DNA from 4 places in the Cupriavidus sp. FW305-27 genome. Region 2 is predicted to be linked to each of the others. Evidence: predicted binding sites of a transcription regulator. Region 2 holds the regulator's gene; each other region holds the start of a gene.
The links. Region 2 encodes sigma-54, which starts transcription at its own class of promoters, with help from an activator protein. Its sites were predicted from a motif close to TGGCANGNAANCTGCTTT; they were not measured.

Region 1 (3,840 bases), on a different contig from region 2:
CAGGTCACCGACGACTTGATGTCGTCGTGGCGCTTTTCCATTTCCTGGCGCAGCGCGCGGCGCTGCTGGGCGGCGGCAAAGCGCTGGCGCTCCACCTCGTCGCGCGGCTCCAGCGGCGGCACCTCGGCCGGCGTGCCGTTGTCGTCCACGGCCACCATGGTGAAGTAGCAGCTGTTGGTATGGCGCACCAGCTTGCTGCGGATATTTTCCGTCACCACCTTGATGCCGATTTCCATCGAGCTGCGGCCGGTGAAGTTGACCGAGGCCAGGAAGGTCACCAGCTCGCCCACGTGGATCGGCTGGCGAAACACCACCTGGTCGACCGACAGCGTTACCACGTAGCGGCCGGCGTAGCGGCTGGCGCAGGCATAGGCAACCATGTCCAGGTACTTGAGGATGGTGCCGCCGTGGACGTTGCCGGAGAAGTTGGCCATGTCCGGCGTCATCAGCACGGTCATGGAAAGCTGGTGGGACAGATCGTTCATGATGCGGGTACGGATTGCGGGGGCGGGATTTCTGGGGCGAACCTGCGACGGCGGCATTGCCTGACTGCACGCCGGAACGCTGGCGCCGGCAGTTTAACCCGGATCGTGCCCGCCGTTGCCGGCTGCAGCCCGGTACCGGCAGGCGTGGCCGTGCCATGCAACAAAAAAGCGGCCTGCAAGGCCGCTTTTCACGCTGTGGACGCAAACTGCTTACTTCTTCTTGTTCACCGCGTCCTTGAAACCCTGCCCGGCAGAGAACTTGACCGTCTTGGCGGCCGGGATCTTGATGGTTTCACCGGTGCGCGGATTGCGGCCGGTGCGGGCGGCGCGTTTGCCGGCGCTGAAGCTGCCAAAGCCCACCAGCGTCACCGAATCGCCCTTTGCCACTGCCTTCTTGATACTGTCCAGCGCTGCGTTGAGCGCGCGCTCGGCGGCGGCATTGCTCAGTTCTGCTTCCGCGGCGATGGCCGATACCAGTTCACCTTTATTCATGGCTGATTTCCCTTGTTGGTCGTCGTCACCGATGTGCGTGCCTCGCGGCAAAGCCATCGATCGGCGCAGTCTAATCTGCCCGTCGCGCGTAGAGCAATCCCCAGTGGCACCAATGCGACAAAAAAACCCGCAAATCCTTGATTGAGGCCGGTTAGCGGGCAATTTTCCACGCTTTTCCCGCTTGCCAGAAGCCGGCTTTGCCGGGCCGTCCCGCAGCGCGGCAACGCCAGACCGGCCCGCGCGTGGGGCAAACCAGCAGCATAGGATAGATTCCCATAAATGGGGCGCCGCACCATAACGGTTCAGCCCGCGCCGCCGTTTCGCGCCATTTTGGCGCATTCGCACTATCACGGCGATGCCAGCGGCAACGCTACCAGCAGCGCCCGCCCCTGCCTGCGCGCGGTATTCCGGTGCGGTTTTACCCGACAAGGTGCACGTGGCACCAGGATGCGGCCGTTGCTGGAATGCTTTTTGCGTACCCACGCTCCCATTTTGAGCATGAGGTCACTATGGACGACTGGAAGACCGGCACCGACGCCCTGTTTATCCTGCTAGGCGCCATCATGGTGCTGGCCATGCACGCCGGCTTCGCCTTCCTGGAACTGGGCACGGTGCGCAAGAAGAACCAGGTCAACGCACTGGTAAAGATCCTGGTGGATTTTGCAGTTTCGACCATCGCCTATTTCTTTATCGGCTACACCATTGCCTACGGCGTGCAATTCATGTCCGGGGCCGAAACGCTGGCGCAGAAAAACGGTTACGAACTGGTCAAGTTCTTTTTCCTGGCGACATTTGCCGCGGCCATTCCTGCGATTATCTCGGGCGGTATTGCCGAGCGTTCACGCTTCAACCCGCAACTGGTCGCCACCTTCGTGCTGGTAGGTTTTGTCTATCCGTTCTTCGAAGGCATCGCCTGGAACCAGCGCTATGGTGTGCAGGACTGGATTACGCGCGTGGCCGGCGCGCCATTCCATGACTTCGCCGGCTCGGTGGTGGTGCATGCGCTGGGCGGCTGGATCGCGCTGCCCGCGGTGCTGCTGCTGGGCGCACGGCGCGGGCGCTACCAGAAGGACGGCCGCATCAGCGCCCATCCGCCCTCAAACATCCCGTTCCTGGCGCTAGGCGCCTGGGTGCTGGCGGTGGGCTGGTTCGGCTTCAACGTCATGAGCGCGCAGACGGTCGACAAGGTCAGCGGCCTGGTGGCAATCAACTCGCTGATGGCAATGGCCGGCGGCACGCTGGCGGCCTGGGCGGCCGGACGCAACGACCCGGGCTTTGCCTACAACGGGCCGCTGGCCGGACTGGTGGCGGTGTGCGCTGGCTCGGACCTGATGCACCCGCTCGGCGCGCTGATCACCGGCGCGGTGGCCGGCGCGCTCTTTGTCTATATGTTCACGCTGGCGCAGAACAAATGGCATATCGATGACGTGCTCGGCGTGTGGCCTCTGCACGGGCTGTGCGGCGCCTGGGGCGGCATTGCCGCGGGCATCTTCGGGGCCAGGACGCTGGGCGGGTTGGGCGGTGTGTCGCTGGGCGCGCAGGCGATCGGCACCGTGCTTGGCATCGTGGTGGCGCTGGCCGGGGGCACCCTGGTATATGGCGCGCTGAAGAAGCTGGTGGGCATCCGGCTCGATGCCGAAGGCGAATTCAACGGAGCGGACCTGACCTTGCACCGGATTTCGGCAACGCCGGAACGGGAAACCAACTGGTAATGGCGTGCGGGCCGTCCTGATTTAAATAGACAAGCTGCGCAAGGCAGCTTGTCTTAACAATAATTTGCTTGCACTTCCGGTACGGCGTCTCAATAATTGCCGTGCCCATGTATTGCGCCGCAACAGCGCGCAGGGCTAGCACATTGCTGCCGGCTGAATCGGGGGATGTTGTGCCGGCGGCCGGCCGGACACCAACATGAAAGGACTACGCCGATGGATGCCACTACCTTCGATAACCTCAAGGCCCTGGTCGTCACCTACGCGACAGAATTCGGGGTCAAGATCCTGGCGGCCCTTGCCTTCTGGGTCATCGGCCGCTGGCTGATCCACTTTGTCGTGCGCATGGTGCAGAACGCGCTCGGCAAGCAGAAGGTCGATCCCACGCTGCTGCGCTATGTCGGCTCGATCGTCACCGTGACGCTGAACGTGGTGCTGGTGATCGGCATCCTCGGCTACTTCGGCATCCAGACCACGACCTTCGCCGCACTGATCGCCGCCGCTGGCGTGGCCATCGGCATGGCCTGGTCGGGGTTGATGGCGAACTTCGCTGCCGGTGCGTTCCTGGTGGTGCTGCGCCCGTTCAAGGTGGGAGACTTCGTGACGATCGGCGGCGTGACCGGAACGGTGCGCGAGATCGGCCTGTTCGCGACCTCGCTCGACACACCGGACAATGTGCAGACCGTGGTCGGCAACAACAAGATCTTCAGCGATACCATCCAGAACTTCACGGCCAACCCGTACCGGCGCGTGGAACTGAAAGCGCAGCTTGCCGGCAGCACCGACACCGCCCATGCGGCAGCGCTGCTGAAGGCCCGCATCGCGGAGATCCCCAACGTGCTGGCCGAGCCCCCGGTCGATGTCGAGATCCTGGAGTTCACGCTGGTCGGCCCGGTGCTGGCGGTGCGCCCGTACTGCCACAACGACCACTACTGGCAAGTCTATTTCGATACCAACCGCATCATCCGCGAGAGCTTCGGCCAGGCCGGCTATGCCGCACCAATGCCGGCGCAGATGGTGGTGGTGCAACAGGCTTTGGCGCAGCAGGCCGCCGCGCAACAGGCTGCCTGACGACGGCTCGCAGACGGTATCAGCGGGGGCCTGAGCGCCCGTAGTATCGCATCAGCACCGCGCCCGCGCCGCAGGCTGCCATC
Region 2 (3,840 bases):
GCCTGGCGCCGGCTGCGTGCATCGCATGCGGCCGGCGCCAGAAACGCCTGAACGCCAGACTGTGCCAATGACCGATACCGCAACCATCGCCGACAAGCCTTCCGTCGAAGCCTCCACCGTCCTTGCCGGCGGCAGCACGCTGGTCGTGCGCCACCTGAAGAAACGCTATGGCTCGCGCACGGTGGTCAAGGACGTCTCGCTCGACGTGAAGAGCGGCGAGGTGGTCGGCCTGCTCGGGCCCAACGGCGCGGGCAAGACCACCTCCTTCTACATGATCGTGGGCCTGGTGGCGCTGGACGAAGGCGATATCGTGCTCGACGGCGACCACATCAGCGGCCTGCCGATCCACGAGCGCGCGCGCATGGGGCTGTCGTACCTGCCGCAGGAAGCCTCGGTATTCCGCAAGCTCAACGTCGAAGAGAACATCCGCGCGGTGCTGGAGCTGCAGGTGAGCAACGGCAAGCCCCTGCCCAAGGCCGAGATCGAGCGCCGCCTGGATTCGCTGCTCGACGACCTGCAGATCGCGCACCTGCGCAACAACCCGGCGCTGTCGCTGTCGGGCGGCGAGCGCCGCCGCGTGGAAATCGCGCGCGCGCTGGCGTCGTCGCCGCGCTTCATCCTGCTGGACGAACCCTTCGCCGGCGTGGACCCGATCGCCGTGGGCGAGATCCAGCGCATCGTCAGCTTCCTCAAGGCACGCAATATCGGCGTGCTGATCACCGACCACAACGTGCGCGAGACGCTCGGCATCTGCGACCACGCCTACATCATCAGCGAAGGCACGGTGCTGGCCGCGGGCCAGCCCGAGGAAATCATCGCCAATGACGCAGTGCGGCGCGTCTACCTGGGCGAGAACTTCCGCATGTGATGCAGCGGCCTGCCATGGAGCGGCAGGCCTATTCGCGGGCGCACGTGGGCCTGCCACAGCCAGCAGCGATCAGACCGCATAAGCGATAGCAATTTCCGTTCCAACAACGGAAAGATGCGCATAGAATAGGTCGCATGAAACCGTCGCTACAGCTCCGCCTTTCCCAGCATCTGGCCCTGACCCCGCAACTGCAGCAGTCGATCCGGCTGCTGCAGCTTTCCACATTGGAACTGCAGCAAGAGGTCGAACAGGCACTGACGGAAAACCCTCTGCTCGAACGCGAGAACGACTGGATCGAAAGCCCGCTGCGCGTGGCGGCCGACGGCTCGGTCAACCTGCAGAGCGCACCGGCGCCCGCGCCGGCAGAGCCGCAGGGCAATGGCGAGGCCCGCGCCGACGGCGCGGCTGACGACGACAGCTATGGCGACAGCGGCAACGGCGACGACTATGGCAGCAGCGACTGGAGCCTGGACGACTTTGCCCGCCGCCCCCAGGGCGACGAGGACGAAAAAACGCCGATGCAGCTGCGCGAAGCCGAGCCCACGCTGCGCGAGTACCTGATGGAACAGCTCACGCCGCTGAAGATCTCGGCGCGCGACAAGGGCCTGGCCATCTTCCTGATCGAATCGCTCGACGACGATGGCTACCTGAGCGCATCGCTTGAGGAGATCTGCACGGAGTTGCCGGAAGAACTCGAGTTCGAGATCGAGGAGGTCCACGCCATCCTCACGCTGCTGCAGAGCTTCGACCCGCCCGGCGTGGGCGCGCGCAACGCCGCCGAGTGCCTGGCCCTGCAGTTGCGGCGCCTGACGCACCCGCAGCGCGAACTGGCCCTGAACATCGTGACCAACCACCTGGAGTTGCTCGCAGTACGCGACTACACGCGGCTGAAGAAGGCGCTGCAGGTGGATGAAGCGGCGCTGAAGTCCGCACACGAACTGATCCGCTCGCTGGCGCCCTACCCCGGCCATGCATACAGCCGCCCGGAGGCGGACTTCGTGGTGCCGGACGTGTTCGTGCGCAAGGGTGGCGGCGGCTGGATCGCGCAGCTCAATCCGGATGTGATGCCGAGGCTGCGCATCAATGACATGTATGCGCAAATCCTGCGTGGCGCAAAGGGTGAGTCCGGCACCGCCGGGCTGCAGCAGAAGCTGCAGGAGGCGCGCTGGCTGATCAAGAACATCCAGCAGAGGTTCGACACAATCCTGCGTGTCTCACAGGCCATTGTCGAGCGTCAAAAGAACTTTTTCAGCCACGGCGAAATCGCCATGCGCCCCTTGGTTTTGCGGGAGATTGCCGATACACTGGGTTTACACGAGTCAACCATCTCCCGGGTGACGACCAATAAATATATGGCAACGCCGATGGGTACTTTCGAACTGAAGTACTTCTTCGGCAGCCACGTGTCCACCGAAACCGGTGGCGCGGCTTCGTCAACGGCCATCCGCGCCTTGATCAAGCAACTGATAGGAGCCGAAGACCCGAGGAATCCCCTTTCCGACAGTCGCATTGCCGAACTGCTGGGCGAACAAGGCTTCGTTGTCGCACGCCGCACCGTTGCCAAGTATCGCGAAGCCCTGAAGATCCCCGCAGTCAATCTCCGCAAGTCTTTGTAGCCGAGCCCACCGCCTGCCTGGTGAGGCTCTTTCAGAAGGAGAAGCGCTATGAACTTCAAGATCAGTGGACACCACCTGGACATCACGCCCCCTCTGCGTGAGTACGTGGAAACGAAGCTGGAGCGAATCGTCAGGCATTTCGATCAAGTCATTGGCGTTAGTGTGCTGCTCTCTGTCGACAACCATAAGGAAAAGGACCGGCGTCAGTACGCGGAAATCAATCTACATCTCAAGGGCAAGGACATCTTTGTCGAAGCGCATCACGAAGACCTGTATGCAGCGATCGACGCACTCGTCGACAAGCTGGACCGTCAGGTGATCCGCTACAAGGATCGCGTGCAAGGCCACGACCGCGAAGCGGTCAAGTACCAGATGGCCGCAGCGCAAATGCAGCAATGACCGTGCCCGGCAGCCCCGCAGCGGGCTGCTGAATCAGGATTGAACAGGCAAGCCGCGCCAAGAAGCGCGGCTTTTTTGCGCCCTCGCGTTCCCGGTTGCCGCCGGCATGCCGCGCCCGCACTGGCGGCGCGCCCCGGCTGTGGCGCCGGAGCCGATGCTTTTCACCCGAATGAGCAAGGGTGTTCGCAAGCGCTGCGCCAAGGTGTATGCTGCGCCATACAAAGAGAGGGAATCCTGGCCGTGCCCCGCACCGGTGCACCGGCTCCCCGCCGCGGAGGCACCATTGCATCACCATGTATCTTTCTGCACCGGCTTGCCCCGTTGCGCTGCACAATGCGGGAGTAGTCGCTGCTCTATAATGGGCCGGACGCCTCCGGCCAGGCCAACGGCAGGCCGGAGCCAGCCCACTGCCCGGCGGAACGGTCCGCCCGCTAACTGAAATCCTGCGCATCGCCCATGAATCGTTTGGCCAAATTGCTGCCACCCGGCAACATCACCCTCGACGTCAGCGTCACCAGCAAGAAGCGTGTGTTCGAGCAGGCCGGGCTCCTCTTCGAGAACAACCATGGTGTGGCGCGCGCCATCGTGACGGACAACCTGTTCGCGCGCGAGTCGCTTGGATCCACCGGCCTGGGCGCCGGCGTGGCAATCCCGCACGGCCGCATCAAGGGCCTGAAGCAGCCGCTGGCCGCGTTCATGCGCCTGGCCGAACCAATTCCGTTCGAATCGCCCGATGGCAAGCCGGTATCGCTGCTGATCTTCCTGCTGGTGCCCGAACAGGCTACGCAGCAGCACCTGGAAATCCTGTCCGAAATCGCGCAACTGCTTTCCGACCGCGACATGCGTGAAGGGCTGGCCACGCTGCCCACGCCCGATGCCGTCCATCAGTTGCTGATCGCATGGCATCCCTGATCCCCTGATCCCTCAAGCGGGCCGGCACCAGACCGGGCAGGCGCC
Region 3 (3,840 bases), on a different contig from region 2:
CGGTCGTTGCGGCGGTCATCATGTGGTTCGCGTTCATCGTTCCAGCACCCAGGTGTCCTTGGTGCCGCCCCCTTGCGAGGAATTCACCACCAGCGAGCCCTCGCGCAGCGCCACGCGGGTCAGCCCGCCAGGCACCATGCGCACCTCCTTGCCCGACAGCACGAACGGGCGCAGGTCGATATGGCGCGGCGCGATGCCCGACTCCACATAGGTCGGGCAGGTCGACAGCGCCAGCGTCGGCTGCGCGATGTACTGCTCCGGGCGCGCCTTCACCACTTCGCGGAAGGCATCGATCTCGGCCCGCGTGGCGGCCGGGCCGACCAGCATGCCGTAGCCGCCGGCGCCGTGGGTCTCCTTGACCACCAGTTCTTCCATATGGTCCAGCACGTACTGCAGGTCGTCCGGGCGCCGGCACATATAGGTCGGCACGTTGCTGAGGATGGCCTCTTCGCCCAGGTAGAAGCGGATCATGTCGGGCACGTACGGATAGATCGACTTGTCGTCGGCCACGCCCGTGCCGATGGCGTTGCAGATAGTCACGTTGCCGGCGCGGTAGACCGACAGCAAGCCGGCCGCGCCCAGCGAGGAATCGTGGCGGAACACCAGCGGGTCGAGGAAGTCGTCGTCGACGCGGCGGTAGATCACGTCGACGCGCTGCGGGCCCTGCGTGGTGCGCATGAACAGGTGGTCGTCCTCGACGAAGAGATCGCTGCCTTCGACCAGTTCCACGCCCATCTGCTGCGCCAGGAAGGCATGCTCGAAGTAGGCCGAGTTGTACATGCCCGGCGTCAGCACCACCACGGTGGGATCGGCAATGGCCTGCGGCGACACCCCGCGCAGCATGTCGAGCAACAGGTCAGGATAGTGGGCCACCGGCGCCACGCGGTTGCGCGCGAACAGGTCCGGGAACAACCGCATCATCATCTTGCGGTTTTCCAGCATGTACGACACGCCCGAGGGCACGCGCAGGTTGTCTTCCAGCACGTAGAACTCGCCCTCGCCGGCGCGCACCACGTCGATGCCGGCCACGTGCGCATAGATGTCGTGCGGCACGTTGACGCCGAGCATCTCGGGCCGGTACTGGGCGTTGTTGTAGATCTGGTCGGGCGGGATCACGCCGGCGCGGATGATGTCCTGGCCGTGGTAGATATCGTGGACAAAGCGGTTGAGCGCGGCCACGCGCTGGCGCAGCCCTTTTTCCAGCAGCGCCCATTCGTTCGCCGGGAAGATGCGCGGGATCACGTCGAACGGAATGGTGCGTTCGGTGCCGCTGTTGGCTTCATCCTTGTCGCCGTAGACGGCAAAGGTAATGCCCACGCGCCGGAAGATCAGGTCGGCCTCGGCGCGCTTGTTGCCCATCGTGCCTTCAGACTGCCGCGCCAGCCAGTCAGCGAAATGCCGGTAATGCGGGCGCACCGCGCCTTCAGGCAACGCCTGCCCCGCCTGGATAACCCATTGCGCCCCGTCCGTGCGCCAGTCCAGCATCTCGTCGAAATACCGCCCCGCCATGATGGCCGTTCCTCCATGTCGCGGGCTTCCGGTGCTACCGCTTCACTGCGACTTCGTGGTCGCTACCGGCTGCCCTGGTTTTGCCCTGGCTTTCCCGTCCCCAGCCCGCCGCGCCTGCCCGTTCGGGACGCTCACGGCGATACTGTCGAGTCACTGGCCCTTTCAGCATACCCGTACCGGCGAAACCCGCAAGCTGGCGGGTGCCGGCCGGCACGGAAAGTGAACTAGCAAGATGTCTGCCAGCGCACGCAAAAACGGCCGCCAGCCAGGCTGGCGGCCGCTTGCGGGCTGCACGGGAACGGGGCCGGCCGGAACGGTCGGCGAGGTCAGCAGGTCAGCGCGCCGCGCCGGCGCCCTGCGGCACCGTGGCCTGCAGGATGGTGGCGACCAGCGCCTCGGGCGACTGGCGGATGTCGAGCACCAGCGCGTCGCTGGGCTCTTCCAGCGTATCGAACTGGCTTTGCAGCAGGTCGGGGTTGAAGAAGTGTTCCGTGCGCGCGGACAGGCGCGTGCCGATCAGCGATGCATCGCCCTTCATGAAGACGAAGGTCACGCCGCCGTCGGGCGGGGTCAGCCGGTCGCGGTAGGCCTGGCGCAGTGCCGAGCAGGTGAACACATGGGTGCGGCCTTCGGCCCGGGCCGCGTCGATGGCGGCGCGCATGGCCGCCAGCCATGGCCAGCGGTCTTCGTCGGTCAGCGGGACGCCAGCGTGCATCTTGGCCTTGTTGGCGTCGCTGTGGAATGCATCGGCGTCATGGAAGCCGCAGCCCAGTCGCTGCGCCAGCAACTGGCCGACCGTGGTCTTGCCGCTGCCGGAAACGCCCATCAGGATATAGATCATGTCTGCTCCGTCGGTCTTGGTATCGGATGGTGTCGCCATCCTTGTCTGTCCTTGTCGGTCCAGCTGGACGTCCTTGCGGCGGCGCAAAGACGTCGGGGGGGCGCTGCCGCCCCGCAGGGAACTTCAGGGGAAAATCGGCCTCAGGCCTGGCTATTGTGCGACGGTTTGCGCCGCTGCGGTACGTTGGCGCCCGCCTGCGCCGGCCCCAACATCCGCCTCGGACAGGTCAAGTGCGCTGCCGCCCTCTTCCGCGATGCGCGCGTGGCGCCGGAACAGGCCGAACAGGCCGCGCCCCAGGCTGAATTGCGCGAAATCGTCGTCCGGCGCCGCGGCCAGCTCGCGCGCCGCGAATTCACGTTCGTCGCCCAGCCACTGCAGCGTGCCGGCAACGGCATCGACACGGATGCGGTCGCCGTCGCGCACGCGCGCGAGCGCGCCGCCGGCCAGCGCCTCGGGGCCAACGTGGATCACCGCCGGCACCTTGCCCGACGCGCCGGACATGCGGCCGTCGGTCACCAGCGCCACCTTGTGGCCGGCGTCCTGCAGCGCGCCCAGCACCGGGGTCAGGCGGTGCAGCTCGGGCATGCCGTTGGCGTTCGGCCCCTGGAAACGCACCACCGCGACCAGGTCGCCGGTCAGCTCGCCCGCATCGAAGGCCGCCTGCAGCGCCTCCTGCGCATCGAACACCCGCACCGGGGCTTCGACCACGCGGTGCTCCGGCGCCACCGCCGAGACCTTGATCACGCCGCGGCCCAGGTTGCCCTGCATCAGCCGCAACCCGCCCTCGGCCGAGAAAGGCTCCGCGACCGTCGCCAGCACCTGCGCGTCGCCGCTGTGCGCCGCGCCGTCGCGCCAGCGCAGCACGCCGTCGGCCATCACCGGCTCCTGCGCATAGCGGGCCAGCCCGGGGCCGGCCACGGTCTGCACGTCCTCATGCAGCAGGCCGGCCTGCAGCAGTTCGCGGATGACGAAACCGGCGCCGCCCGCGGCATGGAAGTGGTTCACATCGGCCGAGCCATTCGGGTAGACGCGCGCCAGCAGCGGCGTGATGCGCGACAGCAGGTCGAAATCGTTCCAGTCGATGACGATGCCCGCGGCGCGCGCCATCGCCACCAGGTGGATGGTGTGGTTGGTGGAGCCGCCGGTCGCCAGCAGGCCGACCATGGCGTTGGCAATGGCGCGCTCGTCGACGATGCGCGCCAGCGGCAGGTATTCGTCGCCGCGCGCGCGCAGGGCGATCGCGCGTTGCGCGGCCGCCGCGGTCAGCGCATCGCGCAGGCCGCTGTCCGGGTGCACGAAGGCCGCGCCCGGCAGGTGCAGGCCCATGATTTCCATCAGGAACTGGTTGCTGTTGGCGGTGCCGTAGAAGGTGCAGGTGCCGGCGCCGTGGTAGGCCTGGCATTCGGCTTCGAGCAGCGCATCGCGCCCGACCTGGCCGGTGGCGTAGAGCTGGCGCACGCGCGCCTTCTCCTTGTTGGGCAGCCCGCTGG
Region 4 (3,840 bases), on a different contig from region 2:
AGCTGATGCTGAGCAACCCGAACGTGCAGGCCATCCTGGTCAACATCTTCGGCGGCATCATGCGTTGCGACGTGATCGCCGAAGGCGTGATCTCCGCGTCCAAGGCCGTGCACCTGACGGTGCCGCTGGTCGTGCGCATGAAGGGCACCAACGAAGACCTCGGCAAGAAGATGCTGGCCGACTCGGGCCTGCCCATCATCTCGGCCGACACGATGGAAGAAGCCGCCCAGAAGGTGGTGGCCGCTGCCGCTGGCAAGTAAGCCGTCGCACGAACGCAACCATACGCGAACGCGGGCGGTGCGCAGGCGCTCCCTTGAGCCCCTGTGCGCGCCGCTCGTAGCCAAGCAAAGGATTACAGCATGTCGATTCTGATCAACAAAGACACCAAGGTCATCACCCAGGGCATTACCGGCAAGACCGGCCAGTTCCACACCCGTGGCTGCCGCGACTACGCCAACGGCAAGAACGCCTTCGTAGCAGGCGTGAACCCCAAGAAGGCCGGCGAAGACTTCGAAGGCATTCCCATCTACGCCAGCGTCAAGGACGCCAAGGCCCAGACCGGCGCCACCGTGTCGGTCATCTACGTGCCGCCCGCAGGCGCCGCTGCCGCGATCTGGGAAGCCGTTGACGCCGACCTGGACCTGGTGGTCTGCATTACCGAAGGCATCCCCGTGCGCGACATGATGGAAGTCAAGGACCGCATGCGCCGCGAGAACAAGAAGACCCTGCTGCTGGGACCGAACTGCCCGGGCCTGATCACGCCGGACGAAATCAAGATCGGCATCATGCCGGGCCACATCCACCGCAAGGGCCGCATCGGCGTAGTGTCGCGCTCGGGCACGCTGACGTACGAAGCCGTGGGCCAGCTGACCGCGCTGGGCCTGGGCCAGTCGTCGGCTGTCGGCATTGGTGGCGACCCCATCAACGGCCTGAAGCACATCGACGTGATGAAGATGTTCAACGACGATCCGGAAACGGACGCCGTGGTCATGATCGGTGAGATCGGCGGTCCGGACGAAGCCAACGCGGCTTACTGGATCAAGGAAAACATGAAGAAGCCGGTGGTTGGCTTCATCGCTGGCGTGACCGCGCCTCCGGGCAAGCGCATGGGCCACGCCGGCGCGCTGATCTCGGGCGGTGCCGATACCGCCCAGGCCAAGCTGGAAATCATGGAAGCCTGCGGTATCAAGGTGACCAAGAACCCGTCGGAGATGGGCCGCCTGCTGAAGGCAATGCTGTAAGTCGTACCTCGCCATTCCAGCGAGCGCTGGAATGGCGAACCAGGCAATGCCCCCGCCCGCGCGGGGGCATTGTCATTCTGGAGGACGGATTCGGCGTGGCTTCCGGCACGAAACATTACAGGATTGAAATCTAATCGAAAGGTTCGTGCGGTAAACAGTCATGTCCGTGTTTCGAGACATCCGAAATCCCGTCAGATGACGGGTGTGCAACCTATAAAATTCGAGGAGCCCTCCCGTGGAACTGCTGTCTTCCACCACATTCTGGATTGCGTTGGGATCGATCATCCTGACCAATATCGTCCTGTCCGGCGACAACGCGGTGGTGATCGCGCTCGCCTCGCGCAACCTGCCGCCCGCCCAGCAGAAGAAAGCCATCTTCTGGGGCAGTGCCGCCGCCATCATCATGCGCGTGGTGCTGACCGTGGCCGCGGTCAAGCTGCTGAGCCTGCCGTACCTGAAGATCGTCGGTGCCGTGCTGCTGGTCTACATCGGCGTGCAACTGCTGACCGGCGATGACGATGAGGAAGGCCACGACGGCAAGGACAATATCTGGGCCGCCATCCGCACCATCCTGATCGCGGACCTGGTGATGTCGCTCGACAACGTGGTGGCCGTGGCCGCCGCCGCGCAGAAGGGCCCCGAGGGCAGCCAGCTGATGCTGCTGATCATCGGCCTGGGCCTGTCGATCCCGCTGATCGTGTTCGGCAGCACGCTGCTGCTCAAGGTCATGGAGCGCTTCCCGGTCATCATCGTGCTGGGTGCCGCGCTGTTGGGCTACCTGGCCGGTGAGATGCTGGTCAGCGACCCGGTCGACGCCGCCTGGTTCGAAGTCCACGTGCCGCACGCCCACCTGGTATTCGGCGCCGCCGGCGCGATCATGGTGGTGATCATGGGCAAGCTGCTGAGCCGCCGGTCGGCACAGGCCGCCTGACGAGATTTCGCCCAGGCGAGAAGGGCGGCCAGCTGGCCGCCCTTTTTCGTTGGCGCGCCGCAAGGCGGCCGTCGGTGCCTTGGCCAACTAACTCATGTGAGTGATCGCACATTTTGTCGCTTCGCGCGGCGGTAGCGAGCGCAAGTGACAAATTTTGGCGCATACGGCATGCATCCCCCTGATGGGTGACGAAATTTGTCGCTTTTCACCCCCTACGGATGGGGGATGCCGCTGGCACGCTTACTGCTCAATGGTTCCCGCGTCACGAAACCGAAGACGTGCAACGCTTAACCAAAATCTCTTCGAGGGGTCAAATCATGCAACGGGTACAACTGAAGAAACTGGGCCGTCGTGTCCAGAAGGGCTTTACGCTGATTGAACTGATGATCGTGGTGGCGATCATTGGTATTTTGGCTGCAATCGCTATCCCGCAGTACCAGGACTACGTTACCAAGTCGAAGTGGCAGAACAATATTTCCGACCTGGCGGCTCTCAAAACGGCCATTTCCCAGTGTCTCCAGGTCAACGCTGGTGATGGCTCGTTGTGCGACACTGCGGCAGAGCTCAACATCACGTCGCTGCCGACACCGAAGTACGGTACCGCCGCTGTTGCCCTTGTGGGCACTGCAGCCGTCGCTGGTCCGCCCGCAGTTCCGGGTAAAGTGAACGTCAAGTTCACTGGGAAACCCGAGGTTGGCGGCTACATTTACGAAGCGGATTGGGCGCCGGACGCGACTGGAACTCAAGTTGCGTTTACGAAGGTCGGCACCGATAGCATTCCCGCTAATATTATGCCGGCGGCGAACCGCTAATCACTGCTGTATAGTGGATTGGACGTAAAGCGCCTTCGGGCGCTTTTTCTTTATCTACGCCCCAAGCTATCATGCGCCTTTTCCCCTAAACAGGCGCCCCGATGCAGCTGTCCAGGCCCTTTCCACCCTCGGCCGCCCTCATCGCAGCAATCGTCGCCCCGCTGCTAGTCTCCCGGCACACTCTGCCGCTCGCGACGTTCTATGGCGAATGGATCGCAGCACTCTGTGCTATCGCCGTCTTCGCGATCACTGCGATCCGCAAGCTCGCCGCATCGACCCCGGCAGCCGCCGTGTCCATACCGTCGGTCTCCTTGCTGTTCCTCTGCCTAACCATCATCAGCCTGGTACTAGGCGCCCTCGGCCACGCTGACATCACTGGCAGCCGCACGATCACGGTCCTCACGCTGATCCTCGGCGCCACAGTGACATGCGCCGCATGGTGGCACCGCCGCGCGACAGCAACGAGCACGCAGGATATCGGCGATGACTTGGCCACTGCCTTCCTCGTCGCCGGCCTGCTAGGCACCGTAATGCAGTGGGTGCAATTGTTCCATCTCGAATCCCGCGCCTTCGGCCTCGTCTCCACTTACTTCTACGACAACAACCGCCGCCTCTGGGGCAACCTGAACCAGCCCAACCACCAGGCCACCGTTGAAGGCCTGGCGCTGGTGGCATCAGTATGGCTGGCCTCCCGTCGCCGCCTGCGCTTCCCGATGTGGCTCGCTGCCGTGGTCTTGCTGGAAAGCGGCATCGTACTGTCCGGTTCGCGCACCGGCGTGCTGCATGTTGGCCTGGCTGCGGTCTATGCACTGGTCGCGGCATGGCTTGCACGAGGCGGGCGGCGCGACTCGGACCC

Region 1: the regulator sigma-54 is predicted to act here: its motif matches at 1,438-1,455, upstream of AC3WRI_RS21060 (ammonium transporter).
Region 3: the regulator sigma-54 is predicted to act here: its motif matches at 1,734-1,751, upstream of AC3WRI_RS11270 (circularly permuted type 2 ATP-grasp protein).
Region 4: the regulator sigma-54 is predicted to act here: its motif matches at 2,405-2,422, upstream of AC3WRI_RS28465 (pilin).

Annotation. Positions count from the first base shown of each region.
Region 1 is NZ_JBYTAG010000045.1:21,788-25,627, reverse strand. Features, by position in the region: gene AC3WRI_RS21070 (acyl-CoA thioesterase) at 1-485, opposite strand, end outside; gene AC3WRI_RS21065 (HU family DNA-binding protein) at 696-977, opposite strand; gene AC3WRI_RS21060 (ammonium transporter) at 1,487-2,689, shown strand; gene AC3WRI_RS21055 (mechanosensitive ion channel family protein) at 2,903-3,757, shown strand; gene AC3WRI_RS21050 (Bcr/CflA family multidrug efflux MFS transporter) at 3,777-3,840, opposite strand, start outside.
Region 2 is NZ_JBYTAG010000065.1:15,369-19,208, forward strand. Features, by position in the region: gene lptB (LPS export ABC transporter ATP-binding protein) at 68-868, shown strand; gene AC3WRI_RS26010 (RNA polymerase factor sigma-54) at 1,003-2,484, shown strand; gene hpf (ribosome hibernation-promoting factor, HPF/YfiA family) at 2,533-2,883, shown strand; gene ptsN (PTS IIA-like nitrogen regulatory protein PtsN) at 3,340-3,795, shown strand.
Region 3 is NZ_JBYTAG010000018.1:39,565-43,404, forward strand. Features, by position in the region: gene AC3WRI_RS11270 (circularly permuted type 2 ATP-grasp protein) at 34-1,509, opposite strand; gene AC3WRI_RS11275 (gluconokinase) at 1,844-2,350, opposite strand; gene edd (phosphogluconate dehydratase) at 2,501-3,840, opposite strand, start outside.
Region 4 is NZ_JBYTAG010000078.1:24,156-27,995, reverse strand. Features, by position in the region: gene sucC (ADP-forming succinate--CoA ligase subunit beta) at 1-260, shown strand, start outside; gene sucD (succinate--CoA ligase subunit alpha) at 360-1,241, shown strand; gene AC3WRI_RS28470 (TerC family protein) at 1,477-2,172, shown strand; gene AC3WRI_RS28465 (pilin) at 2,490-2,984, shown strand; gene AC3WRI_RS28460 (PglL family O-oligosaccharyltransferase) at 3,086-3,840, shown strand, end outside.